Regions from separate parts of the Klebsiella sp. MISC125 genome, predicted to be linked through region 3. Evidence: predicted binding sites of a transcription regulator. Region 3 holds the regulator's gene; each other region holds the start of a gene.
The links. Region 3 encodes PurR, which represses purine synthesis genes. Its sites were predicted from a motif close to CANGCAAACGTTTGCNTG; they were not measured.
Positions count from the first base shown of each region.

Region 1: ACMYSL_RS18815 (amino acid aminotransferase) is a predicted target of PurR. The motif match lies at 1,205-1,222, and genes of this name have one in related genera.
Region 2: gcvT (glycine cleavage system aminomethyltransferase GcvT) is a predicted target of PurR. The motif match lies at 1,658-1,675, and genes of this name have one in related genera.

Region 1 covers NZ_CP180448.1:3,972,083-3,976,251, reverse strand. Annotated here, with positions in the region: gene ACMYSL_RS18815 (amino acid aminotransferase) at 1-1,141, opposite strand, end outside; gene ACMYSL_RS18810 (porin) at 1,329-2,411, opposite strand; gene ACMYSL_RS18805 (PTS fructose transporter subunit IIB) at 3,168-3,494, shown strand; gene ACMYSL_RS18800 (PTS fructose transporter subunit IIC) at 3,515-4,169, shown strand, end outside.
Region 2 covers NZ_CP180448.1:968,689-972,857, reverse strand. Annotated here, with positions in the region: gene gcvH (glycine cleavage system protein GcvH) at 62-451, opposite strand; gene gcvT (glycine cleavage system aminomethyltransferase GcvT) at 475-1,569, opposite strand; gene ubiI (FAD-dependent 2-octaprenylphenol hydroxylase) at 1,990-3,192, opposite strand; gene ubiH (2-octaprenyl-6-methoxyphenyl hydroxylase) at 3,203-4,169, opposite strand, start outside.
Region 3 covers NZ_CP180448.1:2,759,621-2,763,789, reverse strand. Annotated here, with positions in the region: gene sodB (superoxide dismutase [Fe]) at 1-382, shown strand, start outside; gene ACMYSL_RS13090 (MFS transporter) at 460-1,626, opposite strand; gene ACMYSL_RS13085 (YnhF family membrane protein) at 1,794-1,883, opposite strand; gene purR (HTH-type transcriptional repressor PurR) at 2,180-3,205, shown strand; gene punR (DNA-binding transcriptional activator PunR) at 3,224-4,135, opposite strand.

The sequences.
Region 1 (4,169 bases), 1.2 Mb from region 3:
TCATACCGGCGACGTTAATACGCCCGGATGCCACGGCGTAAATCGCGAACTCTTCACGCAGACGCAGAACCTGCTCTTTGGTCAGGCCGCTGAACGAGAACATCCCGTTCTGCTGAATGATGAAGGAGAAGTCGCGGCTCGCGCCTTTCTCTTGCAGGGTATTTACGAACAGCAGACGCATGCGCTGAATACGCTGGCGCATATCGGTCAGCTCTTGTTCCCAGATAGCGCGCAGCGCGTCATTGCTGAGAATCGTCGCCACTATCGAAGCACCGTGAGCCGGTGGGTTAGAGTAGTTAGCGCGAATAACGGACTTCATCTGGCTGAAAGCACGGTCTACCGTTTCCTGGTCAGCAGCAACCAGCGTACAGGCGCCTACGCGTTCATTGTACAGGCCGAAGTTCTTCGAGTAGGAGCTCGCAACCAGCAGCTCTTTATGCAGCGCGGCAAACGCACGCAGGCCTTCAGCATCTTCTTCCAGACCACGAGCAAAACCCTGATAGGCGAAGTCAAACAGCGGCAGCCAGCCTTTCTCTACGGACAGCTGCGCCAGCTGTTGCCACTGTTCCAGCGTCGGATCGATACCGGTTGGGTTGTGGCAGCAGCCGTGGAACAGTACGACATCGCCAGCCTGCGCTTCGTTCAGGCTGGCCAGCAGACCGTCGAAGTCAAGCCGGTGGTTAGCCGCATCGTAGTAAGCGTATTCGCAAACTTCCAGCCCGGCTGAGTTAAACACGCTTTTGTGGTTCGGCCAGCTAGGGTTGCTCACCCAAATGCGTTTAGCATCGGTATTCTTCGCCAGGAAGTCTGCGGCAACGCGCAGGCCACCGGTACCGCCCGGAGTCTGGGCGGTACGCGCGCGTTTATCATTAATAATCGCGCTTCCTTTGCTAAACAGGAGCTCCTGGGTGCAACGACCAAATTCTGGAATACCGTCGATGCCCAGATAATTCTTGGTGGTTTCATTTTCCAGCAGATATTGCTCTGCTTTTTTCACGCTGGTCAGGACTGGTGTCTTACCTGTTTCATCTTTATAAACACCAATTCCAAGGTTAATTTTTGTTGGGCGGTCATCGGCACGAAATAGATCGGCCAGGCCCAAAATAGGGTCGGCGGGGGCGGCAGTAATTTTCTCAAACATGACGAGGTTCCATTGTGATTACTGAAGGGAAATCCGCTATCAGGGTAACGGGAGATTTACAAATTGCCAACCGTTTGCGACTAAAAGCGAGAAGGTTTTCAAAAGTTACGATCTTCATCTTAGGAACGCAGAAAAGCAGGACCGAAGTCCTGCTTTTTAGGCATATCACGAAGGGGTGTACTGCTGATTAGAACTGGTAAACGATACCCACTGCAGCCTGGTCGTCGGTAGCAACGCCAGCAGCTTTGGTGTAATCGTTGTCGTCCAGCTGGTTGAATTTATACGCAGCATAAACGTTCATGTTCTTGTTGAAGTAGTACCAGGTACCCACTTCGACGTATTTAACCAGGTCAGCATCGCCGCCGGAGAAGCCAGCGCGAGAGCGCAGGTCTTTACCTTTAGTCTGGACGTAACCGATGGACGGACGCAGACCGAAGTCGAACTGATACTGAACAACAGCTTCGAAGTTCTGAGTTTTACCTGCGAAGTAGTTACCATCGCTGCTTTCCGGAGTCATGTTGTAAGTCTGGGAGTACATAACTGCAGCGTAGACGTTGTTCGCGTCGTACTTAGCGGAGGTTGCCCATGCTTCAGCTTTATTGCCGTTTTTATCAGCTTTCTGATCGCCAGTACGGCTGGAGTTAGCGTAGCCTGCGGACAGCGCAACGCCGTTGTCAAACGCGTAGGTTGCCGAGGTGCTGAAGCCGTCGCCATTTTGTTTCTTAACGTCGCGGTCTTTGTTTTTACCCTGATACTGCAGCGCGAAGCTCAGGCCATCAACCAGGCCGAAGAAGTCAGAGTTACGGTAAGTTGCCACGCCGTTAGTACGGGCAGTCATGAAGTTGTCGGTGTAGCTCCAGCCGTCGCCGCCCCATTCAACCAGCATATCGGTTGCCGCTTCAACGTCGTAGATAGCGCCGTAGTTACGACCGTAGTCGAATGAACCGTATTCACCTGCTTTTAAGCCTGCGAAAGCCAGACGAGTTTTTGTGGTCTGTTTACCTTCAACATTGGACGCATCCATGTTGTATTCCCACTGGCCATAACCGATCAGCTGTTCGTTGATTTGGGTTTCGCCTTTCAGGCCGATACGGGCGTAGGTGGTGTCGTCGCTGCTGGTGTCACCGTTAGTGGTCCAGACGTGCTCGCCAACCATTTTTCCGTAAAAGTCCAGTTTGTTGCCGTTTTTGTTATAGATTTCTGCAGCGTTAGCTGCACCGGCTACCAGCAGGGCAGGAATTACCGCTGCCAGAATTTTGCGCTTCATCATTATTTATTACCCTCATTTATATTTTTATATGAACACTTGCCACTGCCGCCAATAAGTTCTGTCAATAAATATTTACGGAACTATTGATGATAGTTTGGTGTCTGGAGGCATCTTTCCATCCAGAACAACGTTTCGCTAGCCGGAAAATGCTACCAATGTCGCATATGAGTAACTAAAGGAAACTGTGTGTAACTAAATGTGTATTTAAGGGAACTTTGTGAACTCAATCAACATTCCGCTCTGATTTACCGATAAAACTCACTCTTCATATATATCTATATGAATTAATTATGATTAATTTAGATAAGAGAGCATTCATGCATTTTTTGTCACTATTTTGATTCTTTTTTATTCAGTTCCTGTCTTTGCAAGTTGTGCGGTCTCTGGTTGAAAAATGAGCAAAATAATCAGCCGGTTTGGCAATTTATGAACATAAGGTGCGGTTTTTGTGTCCGCAGGGTATCGAAATAGTGCGTAACATAAATGTGAATAAACAAGGTTGATGTTTAAGTTTCCTGACAAAAGAGGTTGCTGCTGCGCAGTGACGTAGGGTTTCACTGGCATAATTTTATGCTGCTGGTGAGTCCGGTAAGACCGCAAGCCGGCGCATTTTTCGTCTTAGAATCGCCAATCCGACCCTCGTCACAATTCCGAATGACGGGATTATTTGTCCAGTAAAAGCATTATTTCTCTGATAACAACGATCGCTTCCCCGCAGCCATAATTTCTCTCGTTAACTATCACGAGGAGCTTGAAATGAGTAAAAAATTGATTGCAGTCTGCGCATGCCCGATGGGGCTGGCCCATACCTTTATGGCGGCGCAGGCGCTGGAAGAAGCGGCGATTGAAGCCGGATATGAAGTGAAAATTGAAACCCAGGGGGCGGATGGTATTCAAAACCGCCTGACGGCGCAGGATATCGCCGAAGCGACGTTAATTATCCATTCTGTCGCCGTAACGCCAGAAGACAACGAGCGTTTTGAGACCCGCGACGTCTATGAAATCACGCTACAGGATGCGATCAAAAACGCCGCCGGAATCATTAAAGAAATTGAAGAGATGCTTGCCGCAGAACAACAATAATTGTCGACAGGGATACACGTATGGCCATTAAAAAACGCAGTGCAACCGTTGTGCCTGGCGCATCAGGGGCGGCCGCGGTTATAAAAAATCCTCAGGCCTCCCGCAACAGCTTCTGGGGCGAATTACCGCAGCATGTGATGTCGGGAATTTCGCGCATGGTACCGACGTTAATTATGGGCGGGGTGATCCTCGCCTTTTCCCAATTGATTGCCTATAGCTGGCTGAAAATTCCCGCTGACATCGGCATTATGGATGCGCTTAACAGCGGTAAATTCGACGGTTTTAACCTTTCATTACTCAAGTTTGCGTGGCTATCGCAATCTTTCGGCGGTGTGCTGTTTGGCTTTGCTATTCCGATGTTTGCTGCCTTTGTCGCTAACTCCATCGGCGGCAAGCTGGCGTTTCCTGCGGGGTTTATCGGCGGCCTGATGTCCACCCAGCCCACGCAACTGCTCAATTTTGACCCGGCTAGCCTGCAATGGGTGACGAGCGCACCGGTGCCATCAACCTTCATTGGTGCGCTGATTATTTCGGTTGTCGCCGGGTATCTGGTGAAGTGGATGAACCAAAAAATCCAGCTTCCCGGTTTCCTGCTGGCGTTCAAAACCACCTTTTTACTGCCCATTCTCTGCGCAGTTTTCGTCATGCTGGCGATGTATTACGTGATTACGCCGT
Region 2 (4,169 bases), 1.8 Mb from region 3:
GTACGTGACTGGGGTGAGCGAGCGCAGCCAACACACCTGCAACGTGAAGAATGAAGCGTATTTATTCGTCTTCTAACAGGGCTTCGTATGCAGTGGCATCCAGCAGAGCGGCAACCTGAGCTTCGTCGCTGGCTTTGATTTTGAAGATCCAGCCGTCGGTGTACGGCTCGCTGTTCACTAGCTCAGGAGAGTCATTCAGCTCTTCGTTAACGGCAACGATTTCACCGCTAATAGGTGCATAGATATCGGAAGCCGCTTTCACAGACTCGGCAACCGCGCAGTCAGCACCTGCTTCGACGATGGCGCCCACTTCCGGAAGGTCAACGAAGACCATATCGCCAAGCAGCTCCTGTGCGTGTTCGGTGATCCCGACGGTATAGGTGCCGTCAGCTTCTTTACGCAGCCATTCGTGTTCTTTGCTGTATTTCAGTTCTGCTGGTACGTTGCTCATCAATTCATCTCCAAAAGGGGAAATCACACCACGGCTTTGCCGTTGCGTACAAAAACAGGTTTAGTCACTTTTACCGGCATTTCACGGTTACGAATCTGCACCACGGCGGTTTCGCCGATGCCTTCCGGTACGCGTGCCAGCGCAATACTGTAGCCCAGCGTTGGGGAGAAGGTGCCGCTGGTGATAATGCCTTCTTTCTGATTACCCTCGGCATCGCTAAAGCGCACCGGCAAGCCACCGCGCAGGACGCCTTTCTCGGTCATCACCAGGCCAACAAGCTGCTCAGTGCCTTTTTCACGCTGTAACTCCAGCGCTTCGCGGCCGATAAAATTACGCTCTGCGGGCTCCCATGCAATGGTCCAGCCCATGTTCGCCGCCAGCGGAGAAACGCCTTCGTCCATCTCCTGGCCGTACAGGTTCATCCCCGCTTCCAGACGCAGCGTGTCGCGCGCGCCCAAACCGCATGGCTTAACGCCTGCATCCAGAAGACCGCGCCAGAAATCCACCGCCTGTTCGTTCGGCAGCGCAATTTCATAACCCGCTTCGCCGGTATAGCCGGTGGTGGCGATAAACAGGTCGCCCGTCTGCACGCCAAAGAACGGCTTCATGCCTGCAACCGCCTGGCGCTGCTCATCGGTAAACAGCGTCGCTGCTTTTTCTTTCGCTTTCGAACCCTGTACGGCAATCAGTGAAAGATCGTCACGCACGGTCATTTCAAGGCCATAAGATTCAGATTGCTGAGTTATCCAGGCAAGGTCCTTTTCACGGGTGGCGGAGTTAACAACGAGGCGGAAATAATCTTCAGAAAGGAAATAGACAATCAAGTCATCGATGACGCCGCCAGAAGCGGTTAGCATCCCACTGTAGAGCGCTTTGCCCGGCGTGGTGAGCTTACTCACGTCGTTAGCCAGCAAATAACGCAGGAATTCACGGATGCGGCTGCCGTGGAAATCAACGATGGTCATGTGCGACACATCGAACATTCCGGCATCGCCGCGCACCGCGTGATGCTCATCAATCTGGGATCCGTAATGCAGCGGCATCATCCAGCCATGGAAATCCACCATGCGCGCGCCGCATAGCGTGTGTTGTTCAAACAACGGAGTCTGTTGAGCCATCTTTTCCTCATCGAATAAAACGGAACCAGCCACTATTTTTGGCGATTTTGCGCCACGAAATCCGCCGTCGACATCGCTGACGGACGTCGACGCAAACGTTCTCTTTGGCCAGAACTTACCACCGATACCGGGAGTAAACCATAAGCTGAATCAGGACATCACATTAGCTTATGACTAAAATCCGTCGATGAGCCTACAGAGTTATCAACTGAATTAAAGCGATAGATGCCACATAAAAACAATGTCATGAACCTTATAGGCAGATGGTAATGATATTTTATGCGAAATTACGTACCTAATTTCTATAACAAAAAAAAGGTAACATTAATAAAACTAATGCGAAAAAAGAGGTGAGATTAGATTATTTCAAATGAGTGGGGAGACCCGGCGCGATGGCCGGGAGAGAGAAGTGTGATGGGCTTAACGTAACCAGGCAGGAAGGTCGTTTAGTCCCATTGCCTGACGGATAAGCTGCGGCTTCACACCGGGCAGCGTGTCCGCCAGCTTAAGGCCGATATCGCGCAGCAGCTTCTTCGCCGGATTGCTGCCGGAGAACATCTCGCGAAAACCCTGCATTCCTGCCAGCATCACTGCGGCGCTATGCTTGCGGCTGCGCTCATAGCGACGCAGATACAAATGCTGACCAATATCTTTTCCCTGCGCATGCAGGCGTTTGAGCTCGTCAATCAGCTCGGCGGCATCCATAAAGCCAAGATTGACACCCTGCCCCGCTAACGGATGAATGGTGTGAGCAGCATCGCCAACCAGCGCCAGACGATGGGCGGCGAACTGACGCGCATAGCGGCCCGTCAGCGGGAAAACCTGGCGTTCGCTTTCCACCGAGCACAGGCCAAGGCGGTTATCGAAAGCAATATTCAGCGCCTGGTTGAAAGCGGCTTTGTCCGCCTGCTGCATCCGCTTCGCGTCTTCAGGAGATAGCGACCAGACAATAGAGCAGAGATGCGGATCGCTGAGCGGCAAGAACGCCAGAATTCCTTCGCCGTGAAACGCCTGACGCGCAATCGCTTCGTGCGGCTCTGCGGTACGAATAGTGGCAACCAGCGCATGATGATGATAATCCCAGTAAGTCAGAGGAATATCGGCTTTGTTGCGCAACCATGAATTGGCACCGTCAGCGCCAACCACCAGCCGGGCGGTTAACATGCTGCCGTCCTGCAGGCTCAGAAAAGCCTCGTTCTCGCCCCATGCGACCTGCTGCAGTTGAGCCGGGGCCAGCAGGGTGACATCGGAACAGCGCTGAGCTTTCTGCCACAGGGCATGGTGCACCACAGCGTTTTCGATAATATGCCCGAGGTGGCTGAATCCCATGCTCTGGTCATCAAAGCTGATGCGACCAAAACTGTCTTTGTCCCACACTTCCATACCGTGGTAGCGGCTGGCGCGCTGGGCGACAATATCCTGCCAGACATCCAGTTTGCTCAGCAGCTTCTCGCTGGCGGCGTTAATCGCCGATACCCGCAACGCCGGCGGCGCATCCATATCCAGCGGCTGAGGAGTTGCCTGTTCCAGCACCGCCACGCGCAGCCCGCTCCCCTGCAAACCGCAGGCAACCGCCAGGCCCACCATCCCACCGCCAACAATGGCGACATCAACACTTTGCACGTTTAACTCCTTAACGGGGGACCCAACCGAGGGTACGCTGCGCCAGCGCATCTCGCGCCGGGGTAAATAATTCCATCGCCATCAGGCCCAGGTTACGCCCCGCGACCAGCGGCGCCCAGCGATTGGCGAACAGATGCACCAGCCCGTCAGTCACACCAATGGTGGCAGCTTTATCATCGGCACGCCGCGCCTGATAGCGACTCAGAAGTGAATAATCACCCGAGTCCTGACCAGCGGCCTGCGCCTGCGCCAGCATTTCCGCCAGGCTCATCACATCGCGCAGACCGAGATTAAAACCCTGTCCGGCAATAGGATGTAACGTTTGTGCCGCATTGCCGACCAGCGCCAGACGATGCGCAACCGTGCGGGTGGCCGAAGTCAGCGATAGCGGATAAACGCTGCGCTTTCCGGCATGGGTAATTTGACCGAGTCGCCAGCCAAACGCTTGCTGAAGCTCATGGCAAAAACGTTCGTCAGACCAGCTCAGTACCTCTTCTTGCCGCGACTGCGGATGACACCACACCAGCGAGCAGCGCCCCTGCGACATCGGCAGCATCGCCAGCGGGCCGTGTTGGGTAAAGCGTTCGAAGGCGCGGCCGTTGTGAGGCAGGGCGGTGCTAACGTTGGCAATAATTGCCAACTGTTCATAGGGTTGCTGCTGCCAGCTAATGCCACAACGAGCCCCCAGAGTGGAGCGAGAGCCGTCGGCCGCCACCAGCAGTTTACCGTGGAGAACCTCGCCGCTGTCCTGGGTCAGGCTTACGCCCTCCTCGCAGCGGCTGACGTCTTCAACTTTTGCCGGGCAGTGCAACGTAATGCCCGGCGCTTTGCGCAGTTGCGCAAACAAGCGCTGGCCCACATCGTGCAGCTCAACCACCTGGCCTAATGCCGCCAGGCCATACTCCTGAGCATCGAGCGTCACAAAGCCCGCATGACCGCGATCGCTGACGTGGACACGCTGAATAGGCGTAGCGCAG
Region 3 (4,169 bases):
CGCAGCTCAGGTCTGGAACCACACCTTCTACTGGAACTGCCTGGCACCAAACGCTGGCGGCGAACCTGAAGGTGAACTGGCGGCAGCTATCGCTAAATCCTTCGGCAGCTTTGCTGATTTCAAAGCAAAATTCACCGATGCGGCAGCGAAAAACTTTGGTGCTGGCTGGACCTGGCTGGTGAAAAATGCTGATGGTAGCCTGGCGATTGTTTCCACCAGCAACGCCGGTACGCCGCTGACCAGCGACGCAACCCCGCTGCTGACCGTGGATGTCTGGGAACACGCTTACTACATCGACTACCGTAATGCGCGTCCGAACTATCTGGAACACTTCTGGGCGCTGGTGAACTGGAAATTTGTGGCGGCCAATCTGGCGGCATAAAAGCAAACCGCAGAAGGATTGCGCCTTCTGCGGTTATTTTTCACTTCACTCACAATTCACATACTTTTCATGAACGATTAGTGGTTAGCAAAAGCCTCTTCCGGCTGCGACCGACCGCTGAAAAACACCAGCAGTAGCGCAACGCCCGCAATGATCGCTCCCATCACTGGGACGAATGCATAGCCCAGCCCACCAGATATCACCGCACCACCGGCGGCTGCGCCTAACGCGTTACCGAGGTTGAAAGCGCCGATATTAACCGATGATGACAGCCCGGGAGCTTCGTGAGCCACGCGCATCACGCGCATCTGCAGTGGCGGAACTACCGCAAAAGTCGCGGCACCCCAGACAACCATACTTATAGCAGCACCAATTTGTGACTGGGCCAGCAGCGGGATCGCCAGCATGATCACCATCAACAGCAGCAGAAAGCCCTTCAACGTCCCGGAAACCGAGCGGTCGGCAAACTTACCGCCAAGGTAGTTACCCAGCGAGAAGCCTACGCCAATCAGTACCAACATCGCGGTCACAAACAGTGGCGATGCGTTAGTGATGCTGTGCAGGACCGGTGATATATAGGTGTAAAGCGTAAACATCGCCCCTGCCCCCAGAACGGTGGTCAGCAGCGCTGACAGCACCTGCGGGCGCATCAGTACTGAAAGTTCCTGCTTAACATCAGGCCGCTCACCCGCGCTTCCTTTTGGCAGGGAAAACCACAGGCTGACCATCGCCACCACGCCGAGACCCGCCGTTGCAAGGAACGACATTCGCCAGCCGATAGTTTCCCCCAACCAGGTCGCCGCCGGAACGCCGCCAATGTTGGCAATTGTCAGCCCCATAAACATGGTCGCCACGGCGCTGGCCTGCTTATGCTTCGGCACTACGCTCGCCGCCACCACCGAGCCGAGCCCAAAAAAAGCGCCGTGATTGAGGCTGGTGATAATGCGCGACAGCAGTAGCGTGGTGTAATCCGGTGCAATTGAAGAGAGCACGTTACCAAGAGTAAAAATCGCCATCAGGAAAATCAGCGCATTTCTGCGCGCGCGGTGCGAAAGCAGTAGAGTCATCAGCGGCGCGCCAACCATCACCCCAATGGCATAGGCACTAATAAGCATTCCCGCAGCCGGAATAGAGACATCCACGCCTTTGGCGATAACCGGTAGTAGCCCCATCGGGGAGAACTCGGTAGTACCGATACCGAAGGCACCGATCGCCAGAGCGAGCAGGGGAAAGTTGATTTTCATTCAATGACTCCATCGGGCCGTCTTCAGCGACGGCATCTCATCAGAAGCCAAAAGCATGACATCAATCACAGAAAAACAAAAGTAAACGAAATGGCAAAAGATTTTTGCGAAATTGATAATAATGGCGGAAAAAGAAAAGGGAGAACGATGTCTCCCTCATATTGGAATTAGTGCAGTATGGCGGTCAGCCCTGCGGCGACAATCAAACCCAGAACAATAATCGTCGTTGTCAGCGAAAACTTTAAATCTGTATCCATCAATTTTTCCCCTTGATTATCCCCACATGAAAAGTGAGCTTGCTCATTTTTACATAGATTAGCGCAAATATCTTCCGAGATTTAGAGGGATGCACATTTTTGCTCTTCCCCTTTGCCCCAAGATCGGACAAAATCCCACGCTAATTTGAAAGCGTATCGGCCATTGACCCCTTCCTGTCGTTCTGTGTCGTTTTCCCGACGTGATGCAATGTTCAATTTTGGCATCAGGGTGTGTACAGGCAAACGTTTACGTACCGATTAACGGGCGATCAGGTCAAGGTCTGGAGTGAGAAGTAATGGCAACTATTAAAGATGTAGCGAAGCGCGCAAACGTTTCCACTACAACAGTATCACATGTAATTAACAAAACGCGTTTCGTTGCGGAAGAGACACGCAACGCTGTGTGGGCTGCGATTAAAGAACTGCACTACTCCCCCAGCGCCGTTGCTCGCAGCCTGAAGGTTAATCACACTAAGTCTATCGGATTGCTGGCGACCAGCAGCGAAGCGGCCTATTTTGCCGAAATTATCGAATCCGTTGAGAAAAGTTGCTTCCAGAAGGGCTATACCCTGATTCTCGGCAACGCATGGAACGATCCGGAGAAACAGCGCGCCTACCTGTCAATGATGGCGCAGAAGCGCGTGGACGGCCTGCTGGTGATGTGTTCTGAGTATCCTGAGTCGGTACTGAGCATGCTGGAAGAATATCGCCATATTCCGATGGTCGTGATGGACTGGGGTGAAGCAAAAGCCGACTTCACCGACTCGGTTATCGATAACGCCTTCGAAGGGGGTTATATCGCCGGGCGCTATCTGGTGGAACGCGGTCATCGCGAAATTGGCGTGATCCCCGGCCCGCTTGAGCGGAACACCGGTGCCGGCCGCCTGGCGGGCTTTATGAAAGCGATGGAAGAAGCGCAGATCAACGTTCCTGAAAACTGGGTCGTGCAAGGTGATTTCGAGCCGGAATCCGGCTACCGCGCGATGCAGCAAATCCTCAGCCAACACCATCGCCCGACGGCGATTTTCTGCGGCGGGGATATCATGGCGATGGGCGCTATTTGTGCAGCAGATGAAATGGGTCTGCGCGTGCCGCAGGATATTTCGCTGATCGGTTATGACAATGTGCGCAACGCCCGCTACTTCAGCCCGGCGCTGACCACCATCCATCAGCCAAAAGATTCTCTGGGCGAAGCGGCCTTCAACATGCTGCTGGACCGCATCGTCAACAAGCGCGAAATTTCCCAGTCTATTGAAGTACATCCGCGCCTGGTCGAACGTCGATCCGTGGCCGACGGTCCGTTTGTCGATTATCGCCGTTAATTCTCCTCGCGGCGCCGGCTATTCCGGCGCCCGCAGCCACTCCCTGTTCAGCGTTTCACTGTCGCCAAGGTAATCCAGCAGCCACATCAGCGCCGGTGAAGCATCGCTTTGTTGCCACGTCAGGCAGCAGGCCGCATCAGGGAATGGGTTTTCCAGCGCCAGCGCCGTCCATTCTCCGCTATCAATTCGCGGCTGTGCAAAATGCTTTGGCACCATGCCAACACACAACCCTGCGCTGAGGCAAGTCGCGGAAGCGTCCCAGTCCGGTACCACCACCCTCTTCTGATTATCCAGCAGCCACGTCGTGCGTTTCGGTAGCGAGCGTGAAGTATCTTCCCGTACCAGCGACGGCCAGTTGCGCAACACATCGTCGCTTAACGGGCCGTCTATTTTCGCCAAAGGATGATCGCTGGCCACCACGCAATCCCAACTCAGCATCCCCATATCGCGAAACGCATAGCGCCCACCGACGGGAATAGAGCGCGTCGCGCCGATAGCTAATTCCACGCGGCCATCAGCTAACGCATCCCAGACGCCGTTGAATACCTCCTGAAAGACAATCAGTTCAACGTCATCAAAATGACGATAGAAATCAACGATCATTTGCCGCATGCGCGCCGGTTTGACGATGTCATCGACGGCAATGGATAGCTGCCCGCGCCAACCGTTGGCTATCTGCTGGCACTGCTGGCGAGTGATCTGCATTTTTTTGATAACAGAGCGCCCTTCCTGCAAAAACCAGACCCCGGCCGGGGTTAATTCGACATCACGGTGACGACGTTCAAAGAGCGGAACCGCCAGCCACTCTTCCAACTGACGCACGGTATAACTCACCGCTGAAGGTACGCGGTGTAGCTCCTGCGCCGCTGCGCTAAAACTGCCGTTACGCGCAACAGCATCAACCACCTCAAGTGAGTATTCTGACCACATATTCTGCCTACAAAATTTTTGAATCCACCTGACA